DNA from 3 places in the Cellulosimicrobium sp. ES-005 genome. Region 2 is predicted to be linked to each of the others. Evidence: predicted binding sites of a transcription regulator. Region 2 holds the regulator's gene; each other region holds the start of a gene.
The links. The regulator HrcA, encoded in region 2, represses chaperone genes, less so after heat shock. The targets are predictions, from matches to a motif close to TTNGCACTCGNNNNNNNCGAGTGCNAA.
Positions count from the first base shown of each region.

Region 1: a site for HrcA is predicted at 1,271-1,297, ahead of ABRQ22_RS21025 (Hsp20/alpha crystallin family protein). Genes of this name have one in related genera too.
Region 3: a site for HrcA is predicted at 3,072-3,098, ahead of groL (chaperonin GroEL). Genes of this name have one in related genera too.

Region 1 covers NZ_CP159290.1:4,704,655-4,710,164, forward strand. Annotated here, with positions in the region: gene ABRQ22_RS21015 (class I adenylate-forming enzyme family protein) at 1-334, opposite strand, end outside; gene ABRQ22_RS21020 (biotin transporter BioY) at 354-1,034, opposite strand; gene ABRQ22_RS21025 (Hsp20/alpha crystallin family protein) at 1,400-1,879, shown strand; gene ABRQ22_RS21030 (FHA domain-containing protein) at 1,886-2,797, opposite strand; gene ABRQ22_RS21035 (VWA domain-containing protein) at 2,794-4,077, opposite strand; gene ABRQ22_RS21040 (PP2C family serine/threonine-protein phosphatase) at 4,179-5,459, opposite strand; gene ABRQ22_RS21045 (tetratricopeptide repeat protein) at 5,456-5,510, opposite strand, start outside.
Region 2 covers NZ_CP159290.1:1,489,252-1,494,761, forward strand. Annotated here, with positions in the region: gene ABRQ22_RS06355 (MFS transporter) at 82-1,545, shown strand; gene hrcA (heat-inducible transcriptional repressor HrcA) at 1,625-2,641, shown strand; gene dnaJ (molecular chaperone DnaJ) at 2,775-3,896, shown strand; gene ABRQ22_RS06370 (16S rRNA (uracil(1498)-N(3))-methyltransferase) at 3,910-4,722, shown strand; gene ABRQ22_RS06375 (HIT domain-containing protein) at 4,719-5,081, shown strand; gene ABRQ22_RS06380 (PhoH family protein) at 5,203-5,510, shown strand, end outside.
Region 3 covers NZ_CP159290.1:588,875-594,384, forward strand. Annotated here, with positions in the region: gene ABRQ22_RS02610 (NAD(P)/FAD-dependent oxidoreductase) at 1-1,451, shown strand, start outside; gene ABRQ22_RS02615 (glycoside hydrolase family 15) at 1,538-2,995, opposite strand; gene groL (chaperonin GroEL) at 3,295-4,920, shown strand; gene ABRQ22_RS02625 (urease subunit gamma) at 5,121-5,423, shown strand; gene ureB (urease subunit beta) at 5,474-5,510, shown strand, end outside.

The sequences.
Region 1 (5,510 bases), 1.6 Mb from region 2:
CGCGCGGCAGGGGCACCTCGACGAACGTGCGCGGGGCGAGGGTGCGCAGGACCTCCGCGCGGTGCGCGCGCGGCCACGCCGGGTCGCACACGAGCGGCGTCGCGCCGGCGTGGTCGGCGGCGAGGACCGCCGTGAGCAGGTCCAGCGGGTCGGGCAGGGACACGGCGACGACGTCGCCGGGGCGCGTGCCCGTCGCGTCGAGGTGCGTCGCGCCCGCGCGCACGTCCGCGGCGAGCGCGGCGTAGGTGCGCGACCGCTCGGGGGTGCGCAGGGCGGGACGGTCGCGCACCGCCGGGTCGGCGGCGTGCGTCAGGACCTGGTGGGCGACGGGCACGCGGACACTCTCGCAGGTGTCAGGAGGCGGTGCGGCCGACGGCCATGGGACGGCCCGCAGAACGGCCCGACCGGCGCGCGGCCGGGTAGGCGCGCACGACGCCGACGGTGATCGCCGCGGCCGCCAGCGCCTTGAGGACGTCGCCCGGGAGGAACACGAGGGAGAGCTGCGCCGTCGTCGCGAGCGGTACCCCCGTGACGGCCGACTGGACCGGCACGCCGCACGCGTAGACGACCGCGACCCCGCCGACGAGGCACGCGACGAGCACACCGCCGAACGCCACCCGGCGCAGCCGGTCGACGAGCCAGCCCACGACCGCCGCCCCCGCGAGGAACCCGAGCAGGTAGCCCGCGGACGGGCCGACGAACGCCCCGAGGCCGCCGCGCCCGCCCGCGAGCACCGGGAGGCCGGCCGCCGCGAGCGCGAGGAACGTCGCGACCGCGAGCGTGCCGCGCCACGCGCCGAGGATCGTGCCGGCGAGCATGACGCCGAGCGTCTGGAGCGTGATCGGGACCGCGTTCCCGAACAGCGCGATCGACCCCGGCATCCCGAGCGCGGCGATCAGCGCCGCGAAGGTCGCGACGCGCGCGGCGTCGCCCGCGTCGAGCGCGAGCGGCCCGCGGCGCCCCGCTCCCGGACCGGTGGTCTGCGTGGCGGGCGCGGGCGTCCCGGGGGTCGCCGTGGTCGGTGCGTCGGTCATGGTGCTCCCTGGGTCGTCGTGACGGGTCGGTGCCCGACCCGTCGTGGCCAGGTCCACTCTCCCGGCCCTGCGCGGTGCGCGACGACGGGGACGCGGACGACGACGGTGTCGCCGCGTGCACGGATCGCACAACGGGTTGGAGGGTTCCACCAACCATGCTGTCGTCGCGGGATCCGGTCTCGGAGGAAGTCGACAACCGCCCCTCCGCCCCGCCCCCGGAAGGCGCGCGCCGGCTCTTGGCACTCTCCGGGGGAGAGTGCTAGAACAGAGACGTAGCCGCCCGCGAGGTGCCTACCTCGCGGGACCACCGACCGGTCCCGGACGGTCCGGGACCGACCGACGAGGAGGTGAGAGGTGTGGCTGCGATGATCGACCCGTTCACGACCACCTTCGACGCGATGGACCGCCTGGTCGGCCAGCTCGCGTCCGGCGCGCGCGCGACCGCGGCGTCGGCGTCGGGCGGCATGCCGCTCGACCTGTTCCGGGCGGGCGACCACTACGTCCTGACGATGGACCTTCCCGGTGTCGACCCGGGGACGATCGACGTGTCCGTCGAGGACCGCACGCTGACGATCCGCGCCGAGCGCAGCCCGCGGACCGATCCCGACGTCCAGTGGCTCGCGCGCGAGCGGCCCTCGGGAACCTACGCGCGCCAGCTGACGGTGGGGCGCGGTCTGGCGCTCGACCAGATCTCGGCGTCGTACGAGGACGGGGTGCTGTCGCTGACGATCCCCGTGGCCGAGGAGGCCCGGCCGCGCCGGATCGAGGTCGCGCACCGCGCGGGCAGCAGCGGTGCGGCGACCCAGATCACGGCCGAGGCCGAGCCTCGGACGACCGAGGGCTGAGCCGGCTCAGACCTCGCCCGGGAGCGCCTTGCGGACGACGAGCCGCGTCCACGCGCCGAGGTAGACCCGGTCCCCGTCGGACAGCTCGCGTCGCTGTCCGGCGGGGATCGGGTCGGTCGGCAGCGGTTCGCCCGCCGGGCTCACGTAGGTCCCGTTCGACGACTGCAGGTCCTCGACCCACCATCGCTGGCCGTCCGTGCTGAGCTGGCAGTGCCGGCGGGAGACGCCCGTGTCCGCGCCGCAGTCGACCTGCGGGTGGATGCCGCGCGACACCGACGGGCGGCCGACGAGCACGCTGCGCTCGCGCAGCACGACGAGGCCCGGCAGTCCCGCGGAGGGCATCGGGTCCTCGGGCTGCTGCGCCTGGTACCAGTCGGGGTCGATCCAGATCTCCACGACCCACTGGTCCGGCCCCGGGACCGGGGGCGTCGGGAGATGGCTGCCCGACGCCCCCGCCTCGCTCGCCTCGGGGGCGACGGCGGTGCTCGGGGCGGGCAGCGGGGGCGGGGTCGACGACGACGGGGGGGCCGCCGCGGATCCTGCCGCGGAGGTCGGCAGCGGGGGCGGGGTGGACCCCGAGGGCGTGCCCGCCGGCGGGGGTGCGGAGGTCGCGGGCGCGGGCGTCGGACGCGACGGCGGGTCGAGCGAGAGCGCCGACGGCGGCTCGACCGGGTCGGGCAGCGCGCCCGTCGTGAAGTCGTAGCCGCAGTTCTCGCAGAACAGCGCGCCGCCGGGCGCCGGCGACCCGCAGTTCGGGCAGGTCGTCGCGGGGGCGGCCGCCGGGGCGGCGCCCGCGGGCGTCGCCCCGCTCGCCACGGGCGTGGACGGGGCCGACGCCGCGCCGATCGGCTCGCCGCACACGTCGCAGTAGTCGGTCGACTCCGACGGGTGCCCGTTGGGGCAGACGACGGCGCTCACCGGCGGACTCGCGTCGTCTTCGTCGAGGCGGTGTCGAGGGCCATCTCGTCGAGGGTCGAGGTGTTCCGCTTGAGCCGCACGGTGCCCTGCTCCTCGTTGTCGATGTCGACGACCTTGCGCAGGCGCGACGTCGCCTCCTCGTTGCCTGTCTGCTGCGCGAGCTGCACGGCGCGCCCGAGCTTGACGGTCGCCGTCGCCTCGTCGCCCGAGGCCTTGGCCGCGAGGCCCTCCTGGATCGCCGCGGCGAGCTCGGTCTGGCCCGTGTAGTGCGCGACCTCGGGATTGATGCGCGTGGTGAGCGACTCGTCGTCGGACCACTTGGCCTTGACCAGACCGGAGGAGACGACCTCGCCGTTCACCGCGAGCTGGACGCGCGCCGCGAGCTGCTCGGAGCCGACCGGCTTCGACGCGACGCGGACCGCGACGTGGTAGTCGCGCGACTCGTCGCCCCACGAGCCGGTCGGGTAGGCCCCGGTGAGGGGGTTCACCTCGGCGCGGCGGTGCGTGAGGTCCTCGACGGTCGGCGCGACCTGCCGCACGAACAGGACCTGCGAGCCCTGCGGGGCCCACACGCGCAGGTCCGCGGAGGCCACGCCACGCGCCATGGACGCCTGCATGAGGCTCTCGAAGTCGGCCGCGATCTCGTTCGGGTCCGCGATGAGGCCGACCGAGCCGAGCAGCGCCGTCGAGATCTCGCGCAGCTCGTCGACCTGCCAGCGCGAGCCGACGCCGCGCGCGTCGCACTGGAAGTGGCCCGTGACGTCGCGGACCGCGGCGGAGAGGTTCGCGCGCGGCTCCGACTCGTTCTTGCCGTCCGTGAGGAGGATCGCGTGCCGCTGGGTTGCCTGCGGCACCGTCGCGAAGAGCTGGTCCGCGAGGCGCAGCCACGTGCTCATCGCCGTGCCGCCGCCGGGCGTGAGCATCGAGACCGCGCGCTTCGCCTCGGCGCGCGCGCCCGGCTCCATCTGGACCATCGCCATGCGCGCGTTCGGGTACGGGAAGACGCGGTTGGCGACATGGCTGCCGCCGACGATCGCGAACCACGTGCCGTCGAGGATCTGGTCCACGGCCACCTGGGCGGCGTGCTTCGCGGCCTCCATGTTCCGGCCCGACATCGATCCGGACGTGTCGACCATGATGATCTCGGCGACCCCGCCCGCGCCGCCGACGCTCCCCGCGCTCCCGGCCCCCGTGCACGTCACGGTGACGATCGCGTGGACGTCCGTGGCGCCCTCGGACAGGAACTCGTTCTGGTAGACCTCGGCGGCGAACTCGGCCATGGGGGCTCCTTCGGTGGTGCGGGTGTTCGTGCAGGCTATCGGGTCGGGGTGGGTGGTGGCGGGTCGTGCGGGGGTCGGGCCGGACGGCGGCGCGCGGCCCGTCAGGTCGTGGGGACGGTCGTCTCGAGGTCGGGGTCGAGCTCGGGGGAGGCCGCGTCCGACGACCGGTCGAACCGCGCGAGCGTCGCCGTGATGTTGTCCCGGCCGCCCTGGGCGTTCGCCCAGTCCACGAGCGCGCCCGCCACCGTCTGCGGGTCGTGACCGACCCGTTCCTGGGTGGCGTGGAGCAGCGCCGCGAGGTCGCCGGCGGGGGAGCAGTAGTTCCACAGGCCGTCCGAGCACACCAGCACCCAGCCGTCGCGGTCGGGGAAGGTGGCAGCCGTCCGGGCGACGGGGTCCGGGGCGTCGGGGCCGAGCCAGCGCGTGATGGCGTGGGCCTGCGGGGAGCTCTCCGCCTGGACGCGGGGGATGCCCTGCGCCATCATCTCCTGCGCCCAGGAGTCGTCGACGCTGAGCTGGTGCGCCTCGCCGTCGTCCGGGATCCAGTAGGCGCGCGAGTCGCCCACCCAGCCCGTGACGACGAGCGGGCCGTCGACGACCGCCGCGACGAACGTGCACGACGGCGGGTTCTCGCGGTCGGCCATCGCGCCGACGGTCGTCAGGATCGCGTCCTGCGCGGCCCGCGAGGCGTCCGCGACGAGCGCCGACCAGGCGGCGACCCGCGCCGTCGGCTCGCCGACCACGGGGGAGGTGCCCTCCGGGGCGCCCGCGGCGAGCACGTCGCGCGCCGCCCGCGCCGCCGCGAGGCTCGCGACGTCGGAGTCGGGCGCGGAGGAGACGCCGTCGCACACGACGAGCGCGGCGAACGCGCGGTCCGCGGCGGCGGACGGGCTCGCGGCGAGGGCCATCGCGTCCTCGTTGCGGGAGTGCCGCACGCCGCGGTCGCACACGCCGGCGACCCACGTCGCGGGGCGCTCGGCCCAGTGGTCCCGCTCGGACGCGGCCGGCTCGCCGCACTCCGTGCAGTACCCGTCCTCGGCCACGCGGCCCCCGCACCGCACGCACGGCCGGGCGTCGGGCTCGGTGGTGCCGTCGTCCGGGGCGGACGCCGCCTCCCCGGACGCGTGCTGCGACGTCGCGGGCCCGGCAGGTCCTCCGCCCGCCGCGTCGACGTCCGTCGCGTCGCGGCGCGCCTCGTCGTCCGAGCCGCCCGCCGGGGGGAGCGGGGCGAGCGGCGTGCCGCACGCCTCGCAGAACCGCGCGCCCTCGGGCGACGGCTCGCCGCACGCGGGGCACGCGAGCACCGGCGCCGGGACGGCGTCGTCGGGCACGGCCAGGTCGGGGACGGCCTGGTCGGGCGCGGGTGTCGGGACGTCGCTCATCGGACCGTCCACCGTCGCACCTCGTTCGCGCGGTCGACGAGCGTGATGCGC
Region 2 (5,510 bases):
GTCGATCTCGGACGCTCGGGTCGATCTCGGCGCCCGGCGCCCGCCGCGCGCGGTCCCGGGGAGGGGTGGTACGACGGAGCGGTGAGCCCGCAGCGCGCCGAGCCGGACCCGAACCGCTGGCGCGTGCTGCCCGTCTGCCTCGCGGTCGGCTTCGTCACGACGCTCGACGTGTCGATCGTCAACGTCGCCCTCCCGTCGATCGAGTCGTCGCTCGACGCGGGGCCGACGCAGCTCCAGCTCGTCGTCGCGGGCTACACGCTCGCGTTCGGGCTCGCGCTCGTGCCCGCCGGCCGGCTCGGCGACGCCGGCGCCCGGCGTGCCCTGTTCATCGCCGGGCTGGTCGGGTTCGCGCTCATGAGCCTCGCGTGCGGGCTCGCGCCGACGGACGGGTGGCTCGCCGTCGCGCGCCTGCTGCAGGGCGTGAGCGCGGGCGTCCTCAACCCGCAGGTCGTCGGGCTCATCCAGCAGCAGGTCTCCGGGTTCGAGCGTGGCCGCGCGTTCGGCATGTTCGGCGCGACGATCGGGGTCTCGACGGCGCTGGGCCCGCTGCTCGGCGGCCTCATCATCGCGGCGGCCGGCTCCGCGGACGGGTGGCGGTGGGTCTTCCTCGTCAACCTCCCCGTCGTCGCGGTCCTATTGCCCTTCGCGTGGCGCCTCGTGCCCGCGCCACCGCCCGACGCCGCGCGCTCCGCGCGGGGCCCGCGCCGCCTCGACCTCGTCGGGCTGGCGCTGCTCGGTGCGGCGACGCTCGGCGTCATGATGCCGTTCGTCACGACGACCGGTCGCGGCGACGACGCCTCGCGCTGGTGGTGGCTGGTCGTGGCCGCCGCGGCGGGGACCGCGGCCGTCGTCTGGGAGCGGCGGTACCAGCGGCGCACCGGCGAGGCGGTGCTCGACCCGCAGGTCGTCGGGCTCGGGTCGTTCCGCAACGGCGCGCTGCTCGGCCTCGCCTACTTCGCCGGCTTCACGGGCATCTTCCTCGTGGTCACGCTCTACCTCCAGGACGAGCTCGGCTACACGCCGCTCCAGGCGGGGCTCGTGGGGACGCCGTTCGCCGTCGCGTCCGGGGTGTCCGCGTGGTTCTCGGGGCGCTGGGTCGCGCGCTGGGGCCGGCAGCTCGTCGTCGGCGGGCTGACGCTCGTCCTCGTCGGGGTCGTCGTGGCCGACGCCGTCGTGCGCCTCCTCGGGGACGAGCCGGGCGCCGTGGGGCCGGCGCTCGCGGGAGCCCTGCTGGTCGCCGGGGCGGGCAGCGGGACGGTCATCGCGCCGAACCAGACCCTCACGCTGTCCGAGGTTCCCGTGAGCCGCGCGGGGGTCGCGGGGAGCATGCTGCAGCTCGGGCAGCGCATCGGGTCGGCGGTCGGCATCTCGATCGTGCTCTCCGTGTACTACGGGGGCCTCGCGGGAGGCGACACGGCGGCGCACGCGACGGGGAGGGCGCTGCTCGTGACGATCGTGCTCGTCGCGCTCGCGCTCGTCGTCGGGCTCGCGGACCTGCGTTCGCGGCGAGCGGAGGACCGCGGGACGGGCCGCGCGGACGCGTAGGATTGGCACTCGGAGGTCGAGAGTGCCGACGCCCGCGCGCCCGCCCGGGGCGGCGACGGTGCGGCACACGGAGGTGGACGTGAGCGAGGAGCGCCGGCTCGAGGTGCTGCGGGCGATCGTCGAGGACTACGTCCTCACGCGCGAGCCCGTGGGGTCGCGCGTGCTCACCGAGCGGCACGGCCTCGGCGTGTCGCCCGCGACGATCCGCAACGACATGGCGGCCCTCGAGGACGCCGGGTACATCGCGCAGCCGCACACGTCCGCGGGCCGCATCCCCACGGACAAGGGCTACCGTCTCTTCGTCGACCGGCTCTCGGGCGTCAAGCCGCTGTCCGCGCCGGAGAAGCGCGCCATCGAGACGTTCCTCTCCGAGGGCGTGGACCTCGACGACGTCATCGCGCGCGCCGGCCGGCTGCTGGCGCAGCTCACGGGCCAGGTCGCGGTCGTGCAGTACCCGTCGCTGAGCCGGTCCGGGCTGCGGCACCTCGAGCTCGTGCCGGTCGGGGACTCGCGCCTGCTCGTCGTGATCATCACCGACACCGGGCGCGTCGAGCAGCGCACGCTCGAGGTCGCGAGCGTGCCCGACGAGGGCACGCTCGTGGAGGTCCGCGCGCGGCTCAACGCCGCCGCGGCCGGCAAGCGCCTCACCGACCTCGCGCCGGGGCTCGCCGCCGTGACGGAGAGCTTCCACCCCGACGACGCCCCGCTCGTGCGCGCCGTGGGCGACCTCGTCGCCCAGACGCTCGCGGAGGAGAGCGAGGAGCGCCTCGTGCTCGCCGGCACGGCGAACCTCGCCCGCGCGGGCATGCGGTTCGAGCATGCGCTGCGCCCGGTCCTCGAGGCGCTCGAGGAGCAGGTGGTCCTCCTCGGCCTGCTCACCGAGATGGCCGCGGAGTCCGGCGTGAGCGTCCGGATCGGGCACGAGACCCAGCTCGAGGGTCTCGTCGAGACCTCCGTCGTGACGACCGGTTACGGTAACGACGGTGACACGGTCGCCCTCGTCGGCTCGATCGGGCCGACGCGCATGGACTACCCCGGGACCATCGCGGCGGTGCGCGCCGTCGCGCGCTACCTGTCACGGGTGCTCGGCACGTGAGCCTCGCCGCGGCCTCCCCGCGCGCGGCAGGCATCCACGACGACCGACCTCGTGCCGGTCTCACGACCCGCACCAGACCCTTCACGACCGGCCCCCTGCCGGCCTCACGACCCGCACCAGCAGAGAGTGACGTGTGAGCGACTACTACGAGATCCTGGGCGTGGCGCGCGACGCCAGCCAGGACCAGATCAAGAAGGCGTACCGCAAGCTCGCGCGCGAGCTGCACCCCGACGTCGCGGGCGAGGAGGCGGGCGACCGCTTCAAGGACGTGGCGCGCGCGTACGAGGTGCTCTCCAACCCGGAGAAGCGTCAGCAGTACGATCTCGGCGTCGACCCGAGCGCCCCCGGCGGCGGCGCCGGCCCCATGGGCGGCGGGTTCGGCTTCCAGGACATCTTCGAGACGTTCTTCGGCGGCGGCCAGGCGCAGCAGGGGCCGATCCCGCGCGCCCGGCGCGGCCAGGACGCGCTCGTGCGGCTCGACATCGACCTGTCCGAGGCGACGTTCGGCGCGCAGCGCGAGCTCCAGGTCGACACGGCGGTCGTGTGCGGGACGTGCGGCGGCTCGTGCTGTCGCCCGGGCACCTCGCCCCGCACGTGCGACGTCTGCCACGGCCGCGGCACGGTCCAGCGCGTGGCGCGCTCCTTCCTCGGCCAGGTCATGACGAGCGCCCCGTGCGCCGCGTGCCAGGGCTTCGGCACCGTCATCCCCGAGCCGTGCGCGGAGTGCTCTGGCGAGGGCCGCGTGCGCAGCCGCCGCAGCATCACGGTGAACGTCCCCGCGGGCGTCGACACGGGCACGCGCATCAAGCTCACCGCGCAGGGCGAGGTCGGTCCGGCCGGCGGCCCCGCGGGCGACCTGTACGTCGAGATCCGCGAGCGCAACCACGACACGTTCGTGCGCCGCGGCGACGACCTGCACTGCACGCTCCAGGTGCCCATGACCGCGGCCGCGCTCGGCACCGTCCTCGAGCTCGAGACGCTCGACGGCGCGCAGGAGATCGACCTGCGCCCGGGCACGCAGCCGGGCCAGATCGTCACGCTCAAGAACCTCGGCGTGGGGCACCTGCACGGCAGCGGCCGCGGCGACCTCAACGTCCACATCGAGGTCCAGGTGCCGCGCGAGCTCACCGAGGAGCAGGAGCAGCTCCTGCGCTCGCTCGCCGCGATGCGTGGCGAGGAGCGGCCCGAGCCGCGCCTGTCGGCCGCGCACCCCGGCGTGTTCTCGCGCCTGCGCGACAAGCTCTCCGGGCGCTGAGGGGAGCGGTCGCGTGAGTGCTCCGGTGTTCCTCGCCGAGACCGGGCTCGACGCCGTCGCGCCCGGCGACCGCTACGTCCTCGACGGCGCCGAGGGCCGCCACGCGGGCGTCGTCCAGCGCCGCGGGGCGGGCGAGCGGGTCGACGTCGTGGACGGCGACGGCCTGCGCCTGCGCTGCGTCGTCGAGCACGCCGACGCGGGCCGCGTGACCCTGCTCGTCCAGGAGGTCGACCGCGAGCCCGCGCCCGCCGTCGTCGTGACGCTCGTGCAGGCCCTGGCCAAGGGCGACCGCGACGAGATGGCGATCGAGGCGGCGACCGAGATCGGGGTCGACGTCGTGGTGCCCTGGCAGGCGGAGCGCTCCGTGGTCGTGTGGCGCGGCGAGCGCGCCGCGAAGTCCCGTGCGCGCTGGCTCGCGACGGTCCGCACGGCGACCAAGCAGGCGCGGCGCGCGCGCCTGCCGCAGGTCGAGGTGGCCGTCGACTCGCGCGGCCTCGCGGCGCGCGTGACCGACGTCGTCGCGGCCGGCGGGCGGGCGATCGTGCTGCACGAGGAGGCCGTGACGCCGCTCGCCGACGTCGCGCTGCCCGACGGCGCGACCCGACCCGGCGGGGTGGCGCCCGAGGTGCTGGTCGTCGTCGGCCCCGAGGGCGGGATCTCCGACCGCGAGGTCGCCGACCTCACGGCGGCCGGCGCGGTCGCGGCCCGGCTGGGCCCGCACGTGCTGCGCACGTCGACGGCCGGTCCCGTCGCCGTCGCCCTCCTCGCCGAGCGGCTCGGCCGCTGGGGCGTGGCGGCCGGGCCTGGACTAGCCTCGGGGTCATGACCAGCACCGACGTACGCACGGACCCGGACTGCCTCTTCTGCCGCATCGTCGCGGGCGAGCTACCTGCCGACGTCGTCGCGACGAGCGACCGCGCGATCGCCTTCCGGGACATCGACCCCCAGGCCCCGGTGCACGTGCTCGTCGTGCCGCGCGACCACCACGGCGACATCGCCCAGCTCGCGGCGGCCGACCCGGGCCTGCTCGCCGACGTCGTCGCGCTCGCCGACGAGGTCGCGGGCGACCAGGCCGACGGCCAGTTCCGCCTCATCTTCAACTCCGGCCCGCGCGCCGGGCAGAGCGTGTTCCACGTGCACGGGCACGTCATCGCGGGCGCGGAGCTCGGCTGGACGCCCGCCTGAGCCCTGCGCGAAAGGACGTGTGGCGCCCCGGCGCGCTCGGTACGATGGAGGCGATCTGCGGGGCCGTGGCGGCCCCGGCCCCACCGTCCGACCGAAGGAGCGCAGCGGCGCAAGCCGGCTCATGACCTCTCTGTCCCGAGAACCCGACCCTCAGCCGCACCGGGTCGAGCACCGCATCGTCATCCCGACCCACGTGCCGATGGTCGCGCTCCTCGGCAGCCGAGACTCCGTGCTCCGGGCCGTCGAGGAGGGATTCCCCTCGGTCGACGTGCACGTGCGCGGCAACGAGATCGCGGTCTCCGGTCCCCCGGGGGACGTCGCGCTCGCCTCCCGCCTGCTCGACGAGCTCGTCGAGGTCGTGGAGGCCGGCACGCAGCTCACGGCGGACGTCGTCTCGCGCTCCATCTCGATGCTCACGGCCGCGACGGC
Region 3 (5,510 bases), 900 kb from region 2:
TGGCCGCCGCCGTGACCCTCGCACGCGCCGGTCTCGCCGTGCGCGTCCTCGAGGCGCAGCCGACGATCGGTGGCGGCGCGCGCACGCTCGACCTCGGCCTCGCGGGCGGAGTCGTGCACGACGTGTGCTCGGCCGTGCACCCGATGGCGTGGGCGTCGCCGTTCTTCGAGGCGTTCGACCTGGGCGCGCGCGGCGTGGAGCTGCTCGTGCCGGAGGTGTCGTACGCGCAGCCGCTCGACGGTGGCCGCGCGGGCATCGCCTACCACGACCTCGACCGCACGGTGGATCGTCTCGGCGTCGACGGCGCCGCCTGGCGCGCGCTGCTCGGCCCGCTGGCGGAGGGCTGGCGCGACGTCGTCGCGCTCGCCCTGGGCGACAAGCGCTCCGTCCCCGGGCGGGCGCTGACGCCGGGCGGGGCCGCGGTCGCCGCGCGGTTCGGCGCCGCCGTCCTCGAGCAGGGGAGCGCGGCCTGGGGGCGCCGCTTCCGCACCGAGGAAGCGGGAGCGCTGCTCACGGGGGTCGCGGCGCACGCCATCTCGCGGCTGCCCTCCCTGGCCGCCGCGGGCACGGCGCTGCTGCTCGCCTCGCTCGGCCACGCGCCGGGCGGCTGGCCGCTGCCGCGGGGCGGGTCGGGCGCGATCGTCGCGGCACTCCTGGACGACCTGCGCGCGCACGGCGGCGAGGTCGTGACCGGCCACCGCGTCGGTGCGATCCAGGACCTGCCGCGGGCCCGGGCGTACGTGTTCGACACCACGCCCGGCGTCGTCGCGGAGGTGTTCGGCGACCGTCTGTCTCCCCGGGCGGAGTGGGCCCTGCGGCGGTTCCGGCACGGCGACGCGGCCGCGAAGGTCGACCTCGTGCTCTCCGGTCCGGTCCCGTGGGCCGATCCCGAGGTGGGGCGTGCCGGGACCGTGCACGTCGGCGGGACGCCTGCCGAGATGGCGCGTGCCGAGGCGGACGTCGCGGCCGGTCGGCACGCGGCCCGGCCGGTCGTGCTCGTGAGCGACCCGACCGTCGTCGACCCCGCGCGCGAGGTCGACGGGGCGCGGCCGTTGTGGACGTACGCGCACGTGCCCGCCGGATCGACGCGTGACGTGACGGAGGACGTCCTCGGTCAGCTCGAACGGTTCGCCCCGGGGGTCCGGGACCTCGTCGTCACGTCGCGGTGCGTGCCGGCGGCGGAGATGGCCGCGCACGACGAGAGCTACGTGGGTGGCGACATCGCGGGTGGCGCGGTGAGCATGTGGCAGATGGTCGCGCGCCCCACCCCCCGGCTCGACCCGTACGCCGTCGGGCTGGAGGGCGTCTACCTGTGCTCGGCGTCGACGCCCCCCGGGCCGGGCGTGCACGGGCTCGGCGGCTGGTACGCCGCGCGGCGCGTGCTGCGCCGGGAGTTCGACGTCCGCGCGGAGCCCGATCTGGCTCCGACGGCGGACGTGGGCGCCAGGTAGCGCTCGCGGTCGACGCCACGTCGCTCCCTCAGGTGACCACGCCTCTACCTCAGGTGACCACGCCTCTACCTCAGGTGGCCTCGGCTCTACCTCGCCGGGTCGGCGGTGGTCGTGTCGAGCTCCACGAGCGCGAGCACGACGAGCGCGGAGCTCCAGGAGAGCGGCGCGACGGCGGCCGGGGAGCCGTCCGCCAGGACCTTCTCCGGGATCGCGCCGGACGCGGTGCGGTGGTCGTCCACCCAGCGGAGCCACTCCCGGGCGTCGGCCCGGTCCTCCGGGTCCGACGACGACGCGGCGGCGAGCGCGTAGAGCGTCGTCTGCGGCGTCCAGGAGATGCCGTCCTCGCGCCAGCCCGCCCCGGGCGCGAGGCCGCCCGCGGGTCGCAGCATCTCGGTGACCGACGCGCGCCACGCGACGTCCGCGCCCGCGAGCGGCTCGGGCTGGAACGGCGGCAGCACGAACGCGGTCGACGCGTCCCGCGCGCCGCCCGTCACGTGGCGCGGGTAGCCCTGCGACCCGAACGACCGCTCGACGGCCATGCGCAGGCGCGCGGCGGCCAGCGTCGCGTCGGTCGCCCGGCCCGTCTCGCCCGCCGCGGCGTAGACGTCGGCCGCGGCCTCGAGCCCGGCGAGCAGGGGGCCGGCGGTGCCGAGGGTGAGCGCCGTCGGCTCGACCTCCCAGTAGTCGCTCGACGGCGGGGGCAGCGGGTCCTCGCCGTCGACGAGCGAGAGCGCGTGGTCGGTCGCGGCGTCGACGAGGGGCCGCAGCTCCGCGGCGACCTCGCGCCGCTCGGCGGCGGGCGTCTCCTCGAGCACGACGTCGGCCGCCCACAGGACCCAGCCGACGCCGTCGGACTGGAGGCCGCGGTCGTCGGGCACGCCCGAGCCGTCGGGCAGGTAGCGCGCGTGGAACGACCCGTCGTCCTCCTGGACGCGGGCGAGGAAGCCGAGGACGCGCCGCGCGTCGTCGACGTGCCCGGTGCGCGCGAACGCCGCCGCCGTGAACGACGCGTCGCGCGGCCACACGTAGCGCCACTTGGGCGAGGCGGCGGCGAGCGCGGCGCCGTCGTCGAGGGTGAGGGCGCGCAGGTCCAGGAGCGCGGCCTCGCCGAGCGCGGCGAACGGCCCGTCCCCGCCGGGGACGACGCCGGACGCGAGCCAGGCGCGTGACGCGGCGGCGGCGTCCTGCGCCCGGTCGGGGTCCAGGAGCGCCGACGCGTCGAGCCGCGGTCCGGCGACCTGCGCGAGCCGGTCCGCCTCGCCGTCCGCGGGGTCGATGCCGTCGGCGAGCGCGACAGGGTCGAGCGCCGCGGGATCGAGCACACGGCTGCCGGGGAGGTACGTCACCGCGGCCCCGGGGGCGAGGCGCAGGAGCGCGGTGCCGCCGTCGGGGGTGGCCGCGACGGCGACGCCGTCCTGGTACAGGTCGATGTGCTCGCCCGTCGGAGCCGCGACGGCGGTCGCGGCGGTGAGGCCGAGGGCAGGGACCAGCACGAAGCCGGCCAGGGCTGCTGCGAGGCGCCACGACGGTGTTGCGCGGATCACACCGCGCATCCTAAGGGGCGGCGCGGCACGGTGGGTTTCGCCCGTCGCGATACGGGGGCGGGCGCGGACGGGCTGTCTTGCACTCGCACGGTGCGAGTGCCAATAATGGCGTTAGCACTCTCGTCATGAGAGTGACAGAAGTGACCAGCGCAGGCAGCCGCTCACGCGGCTGCGGCGCAACCCACCAGGTCGACAGGTGAGGCCCGCCCCGGCGGCGTGACATGAACGCCGCCCGTCGCGGGCCGTCCGTCGCGGGCGCCGGCCGACCGCCATACGCCACCAGCGGAGGATCATTCCCCATGGCCAAGATCATCGCCTTCGACGAGGAGGCTCGTCGGAGCATGGAGCGCGGGCTCAACGCCCTCGCCGACACCGTCAAGGTCACCCTCGGCCCCAAGGGCCGCAACGTCGTGCTCGACAAGAAGTGGGGCGCGCCGACCATCACGAACGACGGCGTCTCCATCGCCAAGGAGATCGAGCTCGAGGACCCGTACGAGAAGATCGGTGCGGAGCTCGTCAAGGAGGTCGCCAAGAAGACCGACGACGTCGCGGGTGACGGCACCACCACCGCGACCGTGCTCGCCCAGGCGCTCGTGCGCGAGGGCCTGCGCGTCGTCGCGGCCGGCGCCAACCCGATCGCCGTCAAGCGCGGCATCGAGAAGGCCGTCGACGCGGTGACGGAGCAGCTGCTCAACGCCGCGAAGGACATCGAGACCAAGGAGGAGATCGCCGCCACGGCCGCCATCTCCGCCGGCGACCCCGCGATCGGCGAGCTCATCGCCGAGGCCCTCGACAAGGTGGGCAAGGAGGGCGTCATCACGGTCGAGGAGTCGAACACGTTCGGCCTCGAGCTCGAGCTCACCGAGGGCATGCGCTTCGACAAGGGCTTCCTCGCGCGCTACTTCGAGACGGACCCCGAGCGCCAGGAGGCCGTGCTCGAGGACCCGTACGTCCTCATCGTCGAGTCCAAGATCTCGAACGTGAAGGACCTGCTCCCGGTCCTCGACCAGGTCATGAAGGCCGGCCGCTCGCTCCTCATCATCGCCGAGGACGTCGAGGGCGAGGCGCTCGCGACGCTGGTGCTCAACAAGATCCGTGGCACGTTCAAGTCCGTCGCCGTCAAGGCCCCGGGCTTCGGCGACCGCCGCAAGGCCATGCTCCAGGACATCGCGATCCTCACCGGCGGCCAGGTCATCACCGAGACGGTGGGCCTCAAGCTCGAGAACGCGACGCTGGACCTGCTCGGCCAGGCGCGCAAGGTCGTCGTCACCAAGGACGAGACCACGATCGTCGAGGGTGCGGGCGACGCCGACCTGATCCAGGGTCGCGTCAACCAGATCCGTGGCGAGATCGAGAAGTCGGACTCCGACTACGACCGCGAGAAGCTCCAGGAGCGCCTCGCGAAGCTCGCCGGCGGCGTGGCCGTCATCAAGGCGGGTGCCGCGACGGAGGTCGAGCTCAAGGAGCGCAAGCACCGCATCGAGGACGCCGTGCGCAACGCGAAGGCGGCCGTCGAGGAGGGCATCGTCGCCGGTGGTGGTGTCGCGCTCATCCAGGCCGGTGCCGTGGCGTTCGAGAAGCTCGAGCTCGAGGGCGACGAGGCGACCGGTGCGCAGATCGTGCGCGCCGCGATCGACGCCCCGCTCAAGCAGATCGCCGTCAACGCGGGCCTCGAGGGCGGCGTCGTCGCGGAGAAGGTGCGCAACCTCCCCGCCGGCCAGGGCCTCAACGCCGCGACCGGTGAGTACGAGGACCTCCTCGCCGCCGGCGTGAACGACCCGGTCAAGGTCACGCGCTCCGCGCTGCAGAACGCCGCCTCCATCGCGGCGCTCTTCCTCACGACCGAGGCCGTCGTCGCCGACAAGCCGGAGAAGGCTCCGGCCGCCCCCGGTGGCGACGGTGGCATGGGCGGCATGGACTTCTGATCCACGCCTGACCCTCTCCCGGCTGGTCCGGGAGGCCGCAGGACATCGAAGGCCGTCGGCCGGGTTCGCCCGGTTGGCGGCCTTCGTCGTGCCCGCGGGAGTCCTCCTCCCGTCGCCGCCAGGCCCGGGGGAGTCGCGGTACACGCACGTATAACGCCGTGTATACACGCCGGAAACGAACGCCCGGCAGGATCGCCGCCATGCACCTGACGCCCGCGGACACCGAGAAGCTGCTGCTCGCCGTCGCGGGCATGGTCGCGCGCGACCGCCGCGACCGCGGCGTGCTGCTCAACTACCCCGAGACCGTCGCCCTGCTCACCACGTGGGTGATCGAGCGCGCACGCGAGGGGGCGGGCGTCGAGGAGCTCATGGTCGCCGGGCGCGAGGTGCTCGGGCGCGACGAGGTGATGGAGGGCGTCGCGGAGATGCTGCCCGACGTCCAGGTCGAGGCGACCTTCCCCGACGGGCGCAAGCTCGTCACCATCCACCAGCCGATCGCCTGAGCCGGACCGGTCCGGCGCACGCACGAGGCTCAGCGAGAGCGAGGCGACACATGGCAGGCATCCGTACGAGCGGCCCGGGCGCGGTCC